2 regions of the Rhodoferax sp. XS2R6 genome follow, and region 1 is predicted to be linked to the other one. Evidence: predicted binding sites of a transcription regulator. Region 1 holds the regulator's gene; the other holds the start of a gene.
What was found. The regulator FNR, encoded in region 1, switches genes on or off when oxygen is low (the NO sensors DNR and NnrR bind a similar motif). The targets are predictions, from matches to a motif close to TTGATNNNNATCAA.
Positions count from the first base shown of each region.

Region 2: a site for FNR is predicted at 3,260-3,273, ahead of AC097A_RS18775 (DUF2189 domain-containing protein). Genes of this name have one in related genera too.

Region 1 is NZ_JBWMAY010000001.1:237,656-243,066, forward strand. It holds gene hemN (oxygen-independent coproporphyrinogen III oxidase) at 1-746, opposite strand, end outside; gene fnr (fumarate/nitrate reduction transcriptional regulator Fnr) at 937-1,656, shown strand; gene AC097A_RS01145 (FixH family protein) at 1,672-1,950, opposite strand; gene ccoG (cytochrome c oxidase accessory protein CcoG) at 1,959-3,428, opposite strand; gene ccoP (cytochrome-c oxidase, cbb3-type subunit III) at 3,453-4,367, opposite strand; gene AC097A_RS01160 (cbb3-type cytochrome oxidase subunit 3) at 4,387-4,524, opposite strand; gene ccoO (cytochrome-c oxidase, cbb3-type subunit II) at 4,543-5,169, opposite strand; gene ccoN (cytochrome-c oxidase, cbb3-type subunit I) at 5,183-5,411, opposite strand, start outside.
Region 2 is NZ_JBWMAY010000007.1:129,232-134,642, reverse strand. It holds gene AC097A_RS18790 (alpha/beta fold hydrolase) at 1-567, shown strand, start outside; gene AC097A_RS18785 (diguanylate cyclase) at 583-2,142, shown strand; gene AC097A_RS18780 (DUF2788 domain-containing protein) at 2,161-2,370, opposite strand; gene AC097A_RS18775 (DUF2189 domain-containing protein) at 2,370-3,215, opposite strand; gene AC097A_RS18770 (glutaredoxin domain-containing protein) at 3,323-3,688, shown strand; gene AC097A_RS18765 (Spy/CpxP family protein refolding chaperone) at 3,691-4,182, opposite strand; gene AC097A_RS18760 (recombination-associated protein RdgC) at 4,332-5,288, shown strand; gene AC097A_RS18755 (dienelactone hydrolase family protein) at 5,313-5,411, shown strand, end outside.

The DNA of each region.
Region 1 (5,411 bases):
TACAGCGCAATTCGGTCGGGTCGCAGCTGGTTGACCTGGGCCAGCGTGCGGTCAAACGACTCCGGGGTTTGCTGCGGCAGGCCATAGATCAGGTCTACATTGATAGACTCAAAACCCCGGGCGCGCGCCGCCGCAACCAGCGCAAACACCTGCTCGGCCGGCTGCACCCGGTGCACCGCCTTCTGCACCGCGGGGTCAAAGTCTTGTACGCCAAAACTCAGGCGGTTAAAACCCAGTTCGGCCAGGGTGTCCAGCCGGGTCGCGTCCACCGTGCGCGGGTCCACCTCAATGGAATATTCGCCACCCGGCGCAAAGTTGAAGTTGCGCCGCAGCATGCCCATCAGCTCGCGCAGCTCGGTGTCGCTCAAAAACGTGGGGCTGCCACCGCCCAGGTGCAGCTGGCTCACGGTCTGGCCAGTGCCCATACGTTCGGTGTGCAGGTCCACCTCGCGGCTCAGGTAGCGCAGGTAGGTGGCGGCCTTGTCGTGGTGTTTGGTAATAATCTTGTTGCAAGCGCAGTAGTAACACAGCGACTCGCAAAACGGAATGTGTACATACAGTGACAGCGGCAATGCCAAGGCCGCCGCACCACTGCGGCGCTGGGCCAGGGCTTGGGCGTAGTCGTCGGCGGTAAAGGCCTCGACAAAGCGGTCTGCCGTGGGGTAGGAGGTGTACCGCGGCCCTGCAACGTCGAAACGGGTCAGCAAATTTTCCGAGATGGGGGTGGTGTCTACGACGGCGTTCATGAATACTCCAAGCTACCGCACAGACTGTGACGCAAGCCCTGCACAAACTGCTTGATCTACATCAAGGAGCCAGCGCATGACCAGGAACATAATTGACTTGCATCAGGGGAACCATATGTTTGAGCCAATCGCACCCACCACCAAAGCCGCCGAGGCACACGCCACCATTGCCATTGCGCCGGCCACGCCCCTGACGCCCCACACCATCAAGGTGGCCTGCTCCAACTGCAACCTGCGCGAACTCTGCATGCCGCTGGGCCTGAGCGCCAGCGAGCTGGACAAGATTGACGACGTGGTGGCCAGCCGCCGCAAGATCAAACGCGGCGGGGCCCTGTTCCGCAACGGCGAAAAGTTCACCAGCCTGTATGCCATTCGCACCGGCTTCTTCAAGACCTGCGTGGCCTCGGAGGACGGGCGCGACCAGGTCACCGGTTTTCAGATGGCGGGCGAGGTGATGGGGCTGGACGGCATCGTCAACGACCACCACACCTGTGACGCCGTGGCGCTGGAAGATGCCGAGGTGTGTGTCATGCCGTTTGACCGTATTGAAGAACTGTCACGCGAAGTGAATGCGCTGCAGCGCCATGTGCACAAGATCATGAGCCGGGAAATTGTGCGGGAGAACGGCGTGATGCTGCTCTTGGGCAGCATGCGGGCCGAGGAGCGCCTGGCGGCCTTTTTGCTGAACCTGGTCCAGCGTCTGCATGCACGCGGCTTCTCGCAGTCTGAGCTGGTGTTGCGCATGACGCGCGAAGAAATTGGCAGCTACCTGGGCCTCAAGCTCGAAACCGTGAGCCGCACCTTCTCCAAATTTGTGGAAGACGGCATTGTGGAAGTCAAACAGCGCCATGTGCGCATCCTCAATACCGAGGCCCTCAAGGACATCGTCAATCCCAAGGTCTGCAACTAAACAGCCTGAGATGGCTTAGGGGGTCGCCGGAGCGACCTGCGGCTTGACCCCGGTGGCCGCGTGGTTACGCGCCTGCACAGCTGGGGCCAGGCTCTCCGGTGTCGCAGCCAGCGTGCGGTTGATCTCTATGCCCTTTTGGTAATAGTTCTGGTCCACCACCGGGTCGGCCCCCGACACAGCCAAATACAGCGTAACAAACCCAGCCACCACCACAATGGCCGGGCCAGACAGTACCAGCCAGACGTAACCAAAATGCCACCAGGGCTGCTGCGAAGAAGGGTCTTGGGTGTCCATAACAATCCTTAACGGGGAACAATAAATACCGACTTCTCGGTCACGGTGCTGCTGTGGGCCCCGTTGGTTACTTCAAAGTGGATGGGGTGGGAGCCTGCCGGTGCAGCCTCATAAGGAATCTGCACCCGCACCGCCACCCAGCGCGCCTGCGTGGCACCAATGGCCACGGTCGGCCTGTCCATCTGGGTGCTCATGCCCTCAATCCCGCTGGCGCTAACGCTGAAGTCCTGGTCCTGCTCGGTCGCGTTCATGATCTGCAGGCGGTACACGTTTTCGATCTTGCCACCCTGCACGATGCGGGCCAGCGTACCCCGGTCGCGCTCCACATCCACCCGAAACGGTGAGCGCAGCGCCAAGCTCACCAGCATGGCCACCACCACGGCCACCAGAATGCCGGTGTACACCAGCACCCGCGGGCGCAACACATGGCGCAGGGTCTGGGCGCGGGTCCAGTGTTGGTTGACGGCGTTTTGGGTGGAGTACTTCACCAAGCCGCGGGCGTAGCCCATCTTGTCCATCACGGTGTCGCACACATCGGCGCAGGCGCCGCAGCCTATGCATTCGTACTGCAGGCCATCGCGGATATCAATGCCCGTGGGGCACACCTGCACACACAGGCTGCAGTTCACACAGGCACCCAGGTTCAAGGACAGGGGGTCGGCCTTGCGCGAGCGCGCACCACGTGGCTCACCACGCTCCTCGTCGTAGGTAACAACCAGGGTGTCGCGGTCGAACATGGCGCTCTGGAAGCGCGCATAGGGGCACATGTATTTGCAGACCTGCTCACGCAAGTAACCTGCATTGCCATAGGTGGCAAACCCGTAAAACAGCACCCAAAAGGTTTCCCACGGGCCCAAGCCCCAGCCCAACACCGCGCTGGCCAGGCTGTGGATGGGCGTGAAATACCCCACAAAGGTGAAACCCGTCCACAGCGACACGGCCAGCCACATACCCTGCTTGGCCAGCTTGCGGCCCAGCTTGTCCCAGCCCCAGGGGCCTGCATCCCGGCGCATGCGGGCCGATCGGTCGCCTTCGGCCAACTTCTCCAGCCAGAGAAAAATCTCGGTGTACACCGTTTGGGGGCAGGCGTAACCACACCACAGGCGCCCGGCCACCGCGGTGAACAGGAACAGTGACAGTGCCGAAATCACCAGCAAGCCCGTGAGGTAGACAAAATCTTGCGGGTACAGCACCAACGAGAAGATGTAGAACCGTTTTGCCACCAGGTCGAACAGCACCGCTTGGCGGTCGCCCCAGGGCAGCCAAGGCAGGCCGTAAAACACCAACTGCGTGAGGAACACCAGCGCCCAGCGCCACCGGGTGAAATACCCCGACACGCTGCGCGGGTAGATCTTCTTGTGGGCCTCGTACAAAGCCACCATCTCGGCGTCGGCTCCGGGCGGTGGCTCTATCGGGCCACGGTCCGGGGACGGCGCAATCGGGATGACTTTGCGGGACGAGTCGGAAGCGGTGTTCAACACAAAGTCCTGAATGCAGCCTGCTTACTTGGCGGGCGCGCCGTTGTTGGACATGCCCCAGACGTAGGCCGCCAGCACCTGGATTTGTGCCGCGGTGAGTTTGTCAGCCTGTGCTGGCATTTGGTTGACCTTGCCATTGTTGATCATGGCAACGATGGCATTCTCTCCATAGCCATGCAACCAGATGTCGTCTGCGAGGTTGGGGGCACCCAAGGCCACATTGCCTTTGCCATCACCACCGTGGCAAGCGGCACAGGCGGCAAACTTGGGCTTGCCCAGTGCAGCACGCACCGAGTCGTGCGGGCTACCGGACAGGCTCAACACATAGTGCGCCACGTTTTTCACATCGTCCCCAGTACCTACAGCAGCAGCCATGGGCGGCATCTGTCCTACACGGCCCAAGGTTAGTGTTTCGGCAATTTTTTCAGGGGCGCCGCCGTGCAGCCAGTCGCCATCGGTCAGGTTGGGGAAACTCTTGGAGCCGCGCGCGTCCGAGCCGTGGCACTGGGAGCAGTTGTTCATGAACAGGCGCTCACCAATCGCATGGGCCTGCGGGTCCTTGGCCACCTCTTCGGGCTTCATGGACGCAAACCTGGCGTACAGCGGGGCTACTTCCTGGTTACCCTTGGCCACCTCGGCCCGGTACTGGCCTTCCTGGGTCCAGCCCAGCGTGCCAGCCGCAGTGCCCAGGCCGGGGTAAAGCGCCAGGTAAACACCGGCAAACACGATGGTGATGATGAACAGCCACACCCACCAGCGTGGCAGGGGGTTGTTCATCTCGCGCAGGTCACCGTCCCACACGTGGCCGGTGGTGTTGTCATTGGCGGTCATGGCCTTGGCTTTGCCGCTGAACCACAGCAGCAGCAGGCAGGCCACGATCCCAATGATCGTGATGGCCGCCACATAGACGGACCAGAAACTACTTGTAAAGTCGCTCATTTTTATTCCTTATGCGGGTTCAATCCTGCTCAAAAGGCAGGTTGGCGGCTTGCGCAAAATCACCCGAACGGCGCTTGGACCAGGCCCACCAGACAATGCCGACAAACACCAGCAAGCTCACCACCGTAGTCACGGAACGCAGGGTATTGATGTCCATGGAAATCTCTCTTTCGCGTTACTTGAGTGCCAAGCCCAGAACCTGCAGGTAGGCAATGGTGGCCTCCAGCTCGGTCTTGCCCTTCACCTCTTCCGGTGCCTTGGCAATCTGCTCGTCGGTGTAGGGCACACCCACGGTGCGCAGGGCCTTCATGCGGGCGGGCATCTCGGCAGCGGCCACCGGGGTTTTCTCCAGCCAGGGGTAGGCGGGCATGTTGGACTCGGGCACCACGTCGCGCGGGTTCACCAGGTGGATGCGGTGCCATTCGTCGCTGTACTTGCCGCCTACGCGGGCCAGGTCGGGCCCGGTGCGTTTGCTGCCCCATTGGAAGGGATGGTCGTACACCGACTCGCCCGCCACCGAGTAGTGGCCGTAGCGCAGTGTCTCGGCACGGAAGGGGCGGATCATTTGCGAGTGGCAGTTGTAGCAGCCCTCACGGATGTACACATCGCGTCCAGCCAGTTGCAGCGCGGTGTAGGGCTGGATGCCCTTGATCGGCTCAGTGGTGGACTTCTGGAAAAACAACGGAACAATTTCCACCATACCGCCCACCAGCAAGACCAGCAGGATCAACACAATCATCAGAAAGTTATTGGTCTCGATTTTCTCGTGCGACACACCAGAGCTTTTGGTTTCGTTAGCCATGTTCTTGTTCTCCTTAGGCGTGCGCAACGGCAGCAGGAATGGTCACGGTGCTGGCGCGCCCTGCAGTGGCCGTCTTGAGGGTGTTCCACAGCATGATCAGCATGCCGCTGAGGTACAGCAGGCCGCCAAGCAAGCGCAATACATAGAAGGGATAGGTGGCTTTCACCGACTCCACAAAGGTGTAGGTCAGCGTACCGTCGGGGTTGATGGCGCGCCACATCAGGCCCTGCATCACACCGGCA
Region 2 (5,411 bases), on a different contig from region 1:
GATGCCTTGGGGGTCCAGACATTTGTGCTGGCTGGCAACTCCCTGGGTGGGCATATTGCCTGGGCCACCGCTGTGGCCCAGCCGCAGCGGGTGAGCCAGCTGATTCTGGTGGACTCTGCGGGTTACCCCAATGTTTCCCAGTCGGTACCGATTGGTTTTGAGCTTGCCCGCTTGCCTGGTTTGCGCCATCTCATGGAATACGTGCTGCCGCGTGGTGTGGTCCAGAGCAGCTTGCGCAATGTGTATGGAGATCCGTCCAAGGTCACGCCTGAACTGGTGGACCGCTACTATGAGCTGACCTTGCGCGCGGGTAACCGGGCTGCGCTGGCTTACCGTTTTCAACAAGGTCTGTCTGGCGACACAGAAGCCTTGAAAACCCTCAAAATACCCAGCTTGGTGATGTGGGGCGCGCGTGACCGGCTGATTCCGCCAGACAATGCCCAAAAGTTTGTGCGGGATTTACCCAATGCCCGCTTGTTTGTATTTGATGATTTGGGGCATGTGCCCCATGAAGAAGACCCCCAGCGCACGGTCGATGCTGTACGTGCCTTCCTGAACATTGTTTAGACACTGTGTACTGCCATGGCCGATAAAAAACCATTTGAAATTGCCCGCGAAACACTCAAGCAGCTGACCGCGCGCAAGCTGGTTCCCACACCGGCCAACTACCTGTCTATTTACAACGAGATTGCCGGCATTCCCCATGTGCCGCATTTTCCGGCCGACATCCTGCGCGACATTTCCCAGTCCCTGCCCACCAAAACACCAGGACAACAAAAGCAGAAAGGTTTGTTGGACTATTCCATCGATCGCCTGAGCTGGGACGGGGTGAAATCCGCTTTGGTGGCGTATGGCGGATTTACCCCAGTGAATGCACCCGACGGTGCTGCCTCTGCAAATGTGGCCAGTTTGCCTGCAGACCCAGGATTGGGCAGCCCTGCACCGGCGGCTCTGACCTCTGAGTTCCTGGCCCAGATTGGTCGATTGATTGAGTACGCACAACCTGCACTGGGCAATGACGATCCCCGCTTCAACGAGCAAACGGAAACACTGGTGAAGGCCTTGCGCCAGCCCGCAACCGACGTGGTTGCCGCCAAGCTCATGTTGGTCAACTACAGCCACCGCCTTTCCTTTGCTGCAGAAGACCAAGCGGAAGTTCGCAACACCTTGCTCAAGCTTTTGCATCTGGTGTTTGAAAACATTGGGGAACTCAGTCTGGATGAGCAATGGCTCAAAGGCCAGATGGATGCCTTGATGGAGGCCTCCACTCCACCGCTGACTTTGCGACGTCTGGACGATGTGGAGCGCCGGTTGAAAGACGTCATCTTCAAACAGAAAGATGCCAAGCAAAAAACCCTGCAAGCGCAGAACGAGATGCGCAGCATGCTGGCAATGTTTGTGGAGCGGCTCTCACAAATGACACAGTCCACCGGAAACTTCCAGCAAAAGCTGGAAGAGAGTGCCAAGCTGATTGAACAGGCCAAGTCGATTGCCGAGATTGCCCCGGTGCTCAAAGATGTGGTGAGCACCACCCGTTCGATGGCGCAGGAGAGCCAGGTCTCGCGCGAACAGTTGCAAAACATGCGTGTGCGTGCCACGGAAACCGATGCCCAGTTGGCCAAACTGCACCTGGAACTGGACCGGGTGAGTTCTCAGGCGCGCCACGATCCGTTAACAGGTGCCCTGAATCGCAAGGGCCTGGACGAAGCGCTGAACCGCGAAGTGTCGAATGTGCGGCGCAAAGACGCGCCTCTGAGCGTAGCCTTGCTCGACATCGACAACTTCAAAAAACTCAACGACACCATGGGCCACGCCACGGGCGACATTGCGCTCACCCACCTGGCCAAGGTGGCGCGTGAATGTATGCGTCCTCAGGACACACTGGCCCGCTATGGCGGTGAAGAGTTTGTCATCTTGTTGCCCGATACACCCTTGGACAAAGGGATTGATGCGATGACCCGCTTGCAGCGCGAATTAACCAAAAAGTTCTTCCTGGCAGGGACAGAAAAAGTACTCATCACCTTCAGTGCCGGTGTGGCGCAGCTGATTGCTGATGAAGATGCGGCAGACGCCATCAAACGTGCCGACCAGGCCATGTACCTGGCCAAACGCGCTGGTAAAAATCGGGTGCTGGGCGCCTGAGGCCCTGGCTGATAGGGCTCAGGGCGTCAGCAGCCACTGAATCACAAATTTGGCGGCAAAACCCACCATGCCAAAGGCAAGGCCCAAAAACAGCACAAAGGTGCCGAACTTTCCGGCCTTGGATTCCCAGGCCAGCTGCCCGATGATGAACAGCATGTAGAGCATGAAGCCGCCCACGCCAAAGCTCAGGCCAAAGCCGGCAATCTGTTCTTCCGAAAACCCGAACATCAGCGTTTGTCCCGCGGTGCATACGGTTCGGAATACGCTTCACGGGCTGGCAGGGCCGAAGCATCCACCAGGTCCCGGTAGGCGTGCCAACTCGCATGGCCCAGCATGGGAATCACGGGAATCAGCCCCAGCAGCAGCGAGCCCAAGCCCAGCAGCGTAAAACCCATGATCAGCGCGGCCCAAAACGCCATGGGCACCGGGTTAGCCAGCACCGTGCGCCAGCTGGTCAATACCGCCTGCAGCAAGGAAATGCGGCGGTCCAGCAACAAGGGCATGGACACTACGCTGGAGGCAAACAAGGGCGCCGCCAAAACGCCGCCCAGGGCCAGCCACAACTCAAACAACCAGCTGTCTTGCGCCAGCACCACATGGTGCACAAAGTCCAGCGGGGTGTGGATGGGTACCGGTGCCAGCAGGGTAATCAGCGCGGCCGATGTCACCACCCAGCCTGTGGCTGCCAAGGCCAGCAAGGCGCCAAACTGCACCATGCACCAGTAGTCGTTGCCCCATTTGTTGAAATGGCTGTGTTGCCAGTTCAGCCAGGTCTTGAAGACCACGCTCCAGTCGGCCGTTTCTTTGCGCTCCAGCGCGCGGCTCAGTGCGTAGAGGCTGGTTGCCAGCACCGGGGCTACCACCAAAAACCCGGAGAGCGCCCCGGCCAATAGCCAGAAATGCTGGTAGGCCACGGCCACGATGGCGGCGCCCAACATCGCCAGCACAAGCCCATGGGCCACACTGGCCCAGCCCGCGCGCACCATGTCGCGCCACGCCAAGACCAGCCAGGCCATGGGGCGCATCATGTCAATGCTGCGGACCACAGGAGGGGTGAATGGGGGTGTGGGCATAGTGGCCATGCCTAGCAGTGTAGGCCCCGCATGCGACCCGGACATTGATTTCCATCAAGCCAGCCCTGGCCTGCATAATCCGTGCGCCTTACCCTTTGGAGACTGCCATGCCCCGCCCCATCCTGGAAGAAACCCAGATTCATCCCGCTGTGCGTGCGCGCATTGCGGGCCACCAGCAGGACATCGTGCAGGAAGTGCAGGCCGCCGTGGCACGTGATGCCGTGGTGGTGGTGGGCATGGGGCTGAACCCCATGCCCAAAAAGGCGCGCGCCGCGTTGGACGCGGTGCGGGTGCCCTACACCTACCTGGAGTACGGCAGTTACCTGAACCAGTGGCGCCGTCGCAACGCCCTGAAAATGTGGACCGGCTGGCCCACATTCCCCATGGTGTTTGTCAAAGGCACGCTGGTCGGCGGTGCCAGTGACGTGCAGGCCCTGATCGCCAGTGGCGAACTGGCCCAGTTGCTCGCCTGAGCTTACTTGCCGCGGCCGCCACGGCTGCCGTGTTTGCCAGCGTGCTGGGCATCAAACAGCTTTTTCTGATCGGCGGACAAGGTCGCGTACAGCGCCTTGGTGGCTTGGTCGCGCTTTTCCATGGCCGTGTTCATGTCCGTCATGTGCTGGGTGCGCAGTGCACGCATCTTGTCCAGGCGTTCTGGTGTGCTCAGCTTCTCCAGTTCGGCGCGGTCAGGCCGTTGCTGCGCATCACGGGCGGGTGGTTTCATGGCTGCGGTAAAGGTGGTCCAGGCGCCTTCCTGGGCCGCGGTGATCTTCAGCTTGGCTTTCAGGTCGGCACTGCGTTTGGCGTGCATCTCTTCCATCTTGGCTGGGTCCATGCGGTGGCTGCGTTCCATGCGCGGTCCGCCATCCATCATGTGTCCACCGTCTTTGTCTTTGTAGGCAAATGCAGAAACGCCGACGCCAGCCAGCAAGGTGGCAATGATCAGGGTTTTGAAATGGGTCTTCATTGGGAGCTCCTTAGGTCTTGAACCCGTAGCGGATATCGCCATCAGGTTGAGAGTTAGTGTGCTGCGCGCATGTAACGCTGGCGATTGCGTTGGGATAAGGGTTTGTAAAGTTGCATCACAATGCCCGGTTCTGCAAGAAAAGGGTAAACGTGTTCAAAAACATGATGGTGTACCGCTTGGTGTCGGCCTGGTCGACCACGCAAGCGCAATTGGAAGACGCGCTGGACGGCGCACGGTTTGTCGAATGTGGCGCGAGCCAGGAGAAGTCGGTGGGTTGGACCGAGCCGCGTGGTCAGGCCCATGGCCCGCTGGTGGAGATCATTGGCGGCCAGTGGCTGCTTAAACTCATGATTGAGGTGAAAACCGTGCCGGGCTCGGTGGTCAAACGCAAGGTGCAGGAACAGCTGCAGCAGATCGAGGCGACGACCGGGCGCAAACCCGGTAAAAAAGAGGCCCGCGAAATCCGCGACGATGCGCGCCTGGCCCTGTTGCCCATGGCCTTTACCAAACAGTCCAGCGTGCTGGTGTGGATCGACCCCAAGGCCGGGCGCCTGGTGCTCGATGCCGGCAGCCAGGCCAAGGCTGACGAGGTGATGACCGCGCTGATCAAGGCCGTGGACGGCCTGGCTGTGCAGCTCATCAACACCCAGGTGTCTCCCGCGGCGGCCATGGCGAGCTGGCTGGGCACGCAAGAGGCACCACCCGACTTTAGTGTCGACCGCGAATGTGAACTCAAGGCCGCCGACGAGTCCAAAGCCGTGGTGCGTTACACCCGCCATGCGCTGGACACCGACGAAGTCGCGCAACACATCGCCCTGGGCAAAATGCCCACCCGCTTGGCCATGACCTGGAACGAACGTGTGTCTTTTGTGCTGACAGAGGCCTTGCAGATCAAGAAAATTGCGTTTCTGGACACTGTGTTTGAAGAAGCGGCCAAGGCAGCGGGCGACGGCAAGGACGACAACTTTGATGCCGATGTGGCGATTGCCACGGGTGAGCTGGTGCAGCTGATTCCGGATCTGCTGGAGGCCCTGGGTGGTGAAGTGGCCCTGGGCGAAAACCCTGCATCCAGCCCTGTTAATACAAACGGAAGCACAACGGGCTAAGCTGCCTTCTTTTTGGAGGCCTCCATGCAACGCAAGACCGCACAAGACTTCGACCAAGAACTGCTGATCCTGTTTGATGCCTATGTGCACGGTTTGGTGGACCGGCGTGGTTTTCTGGAAAAG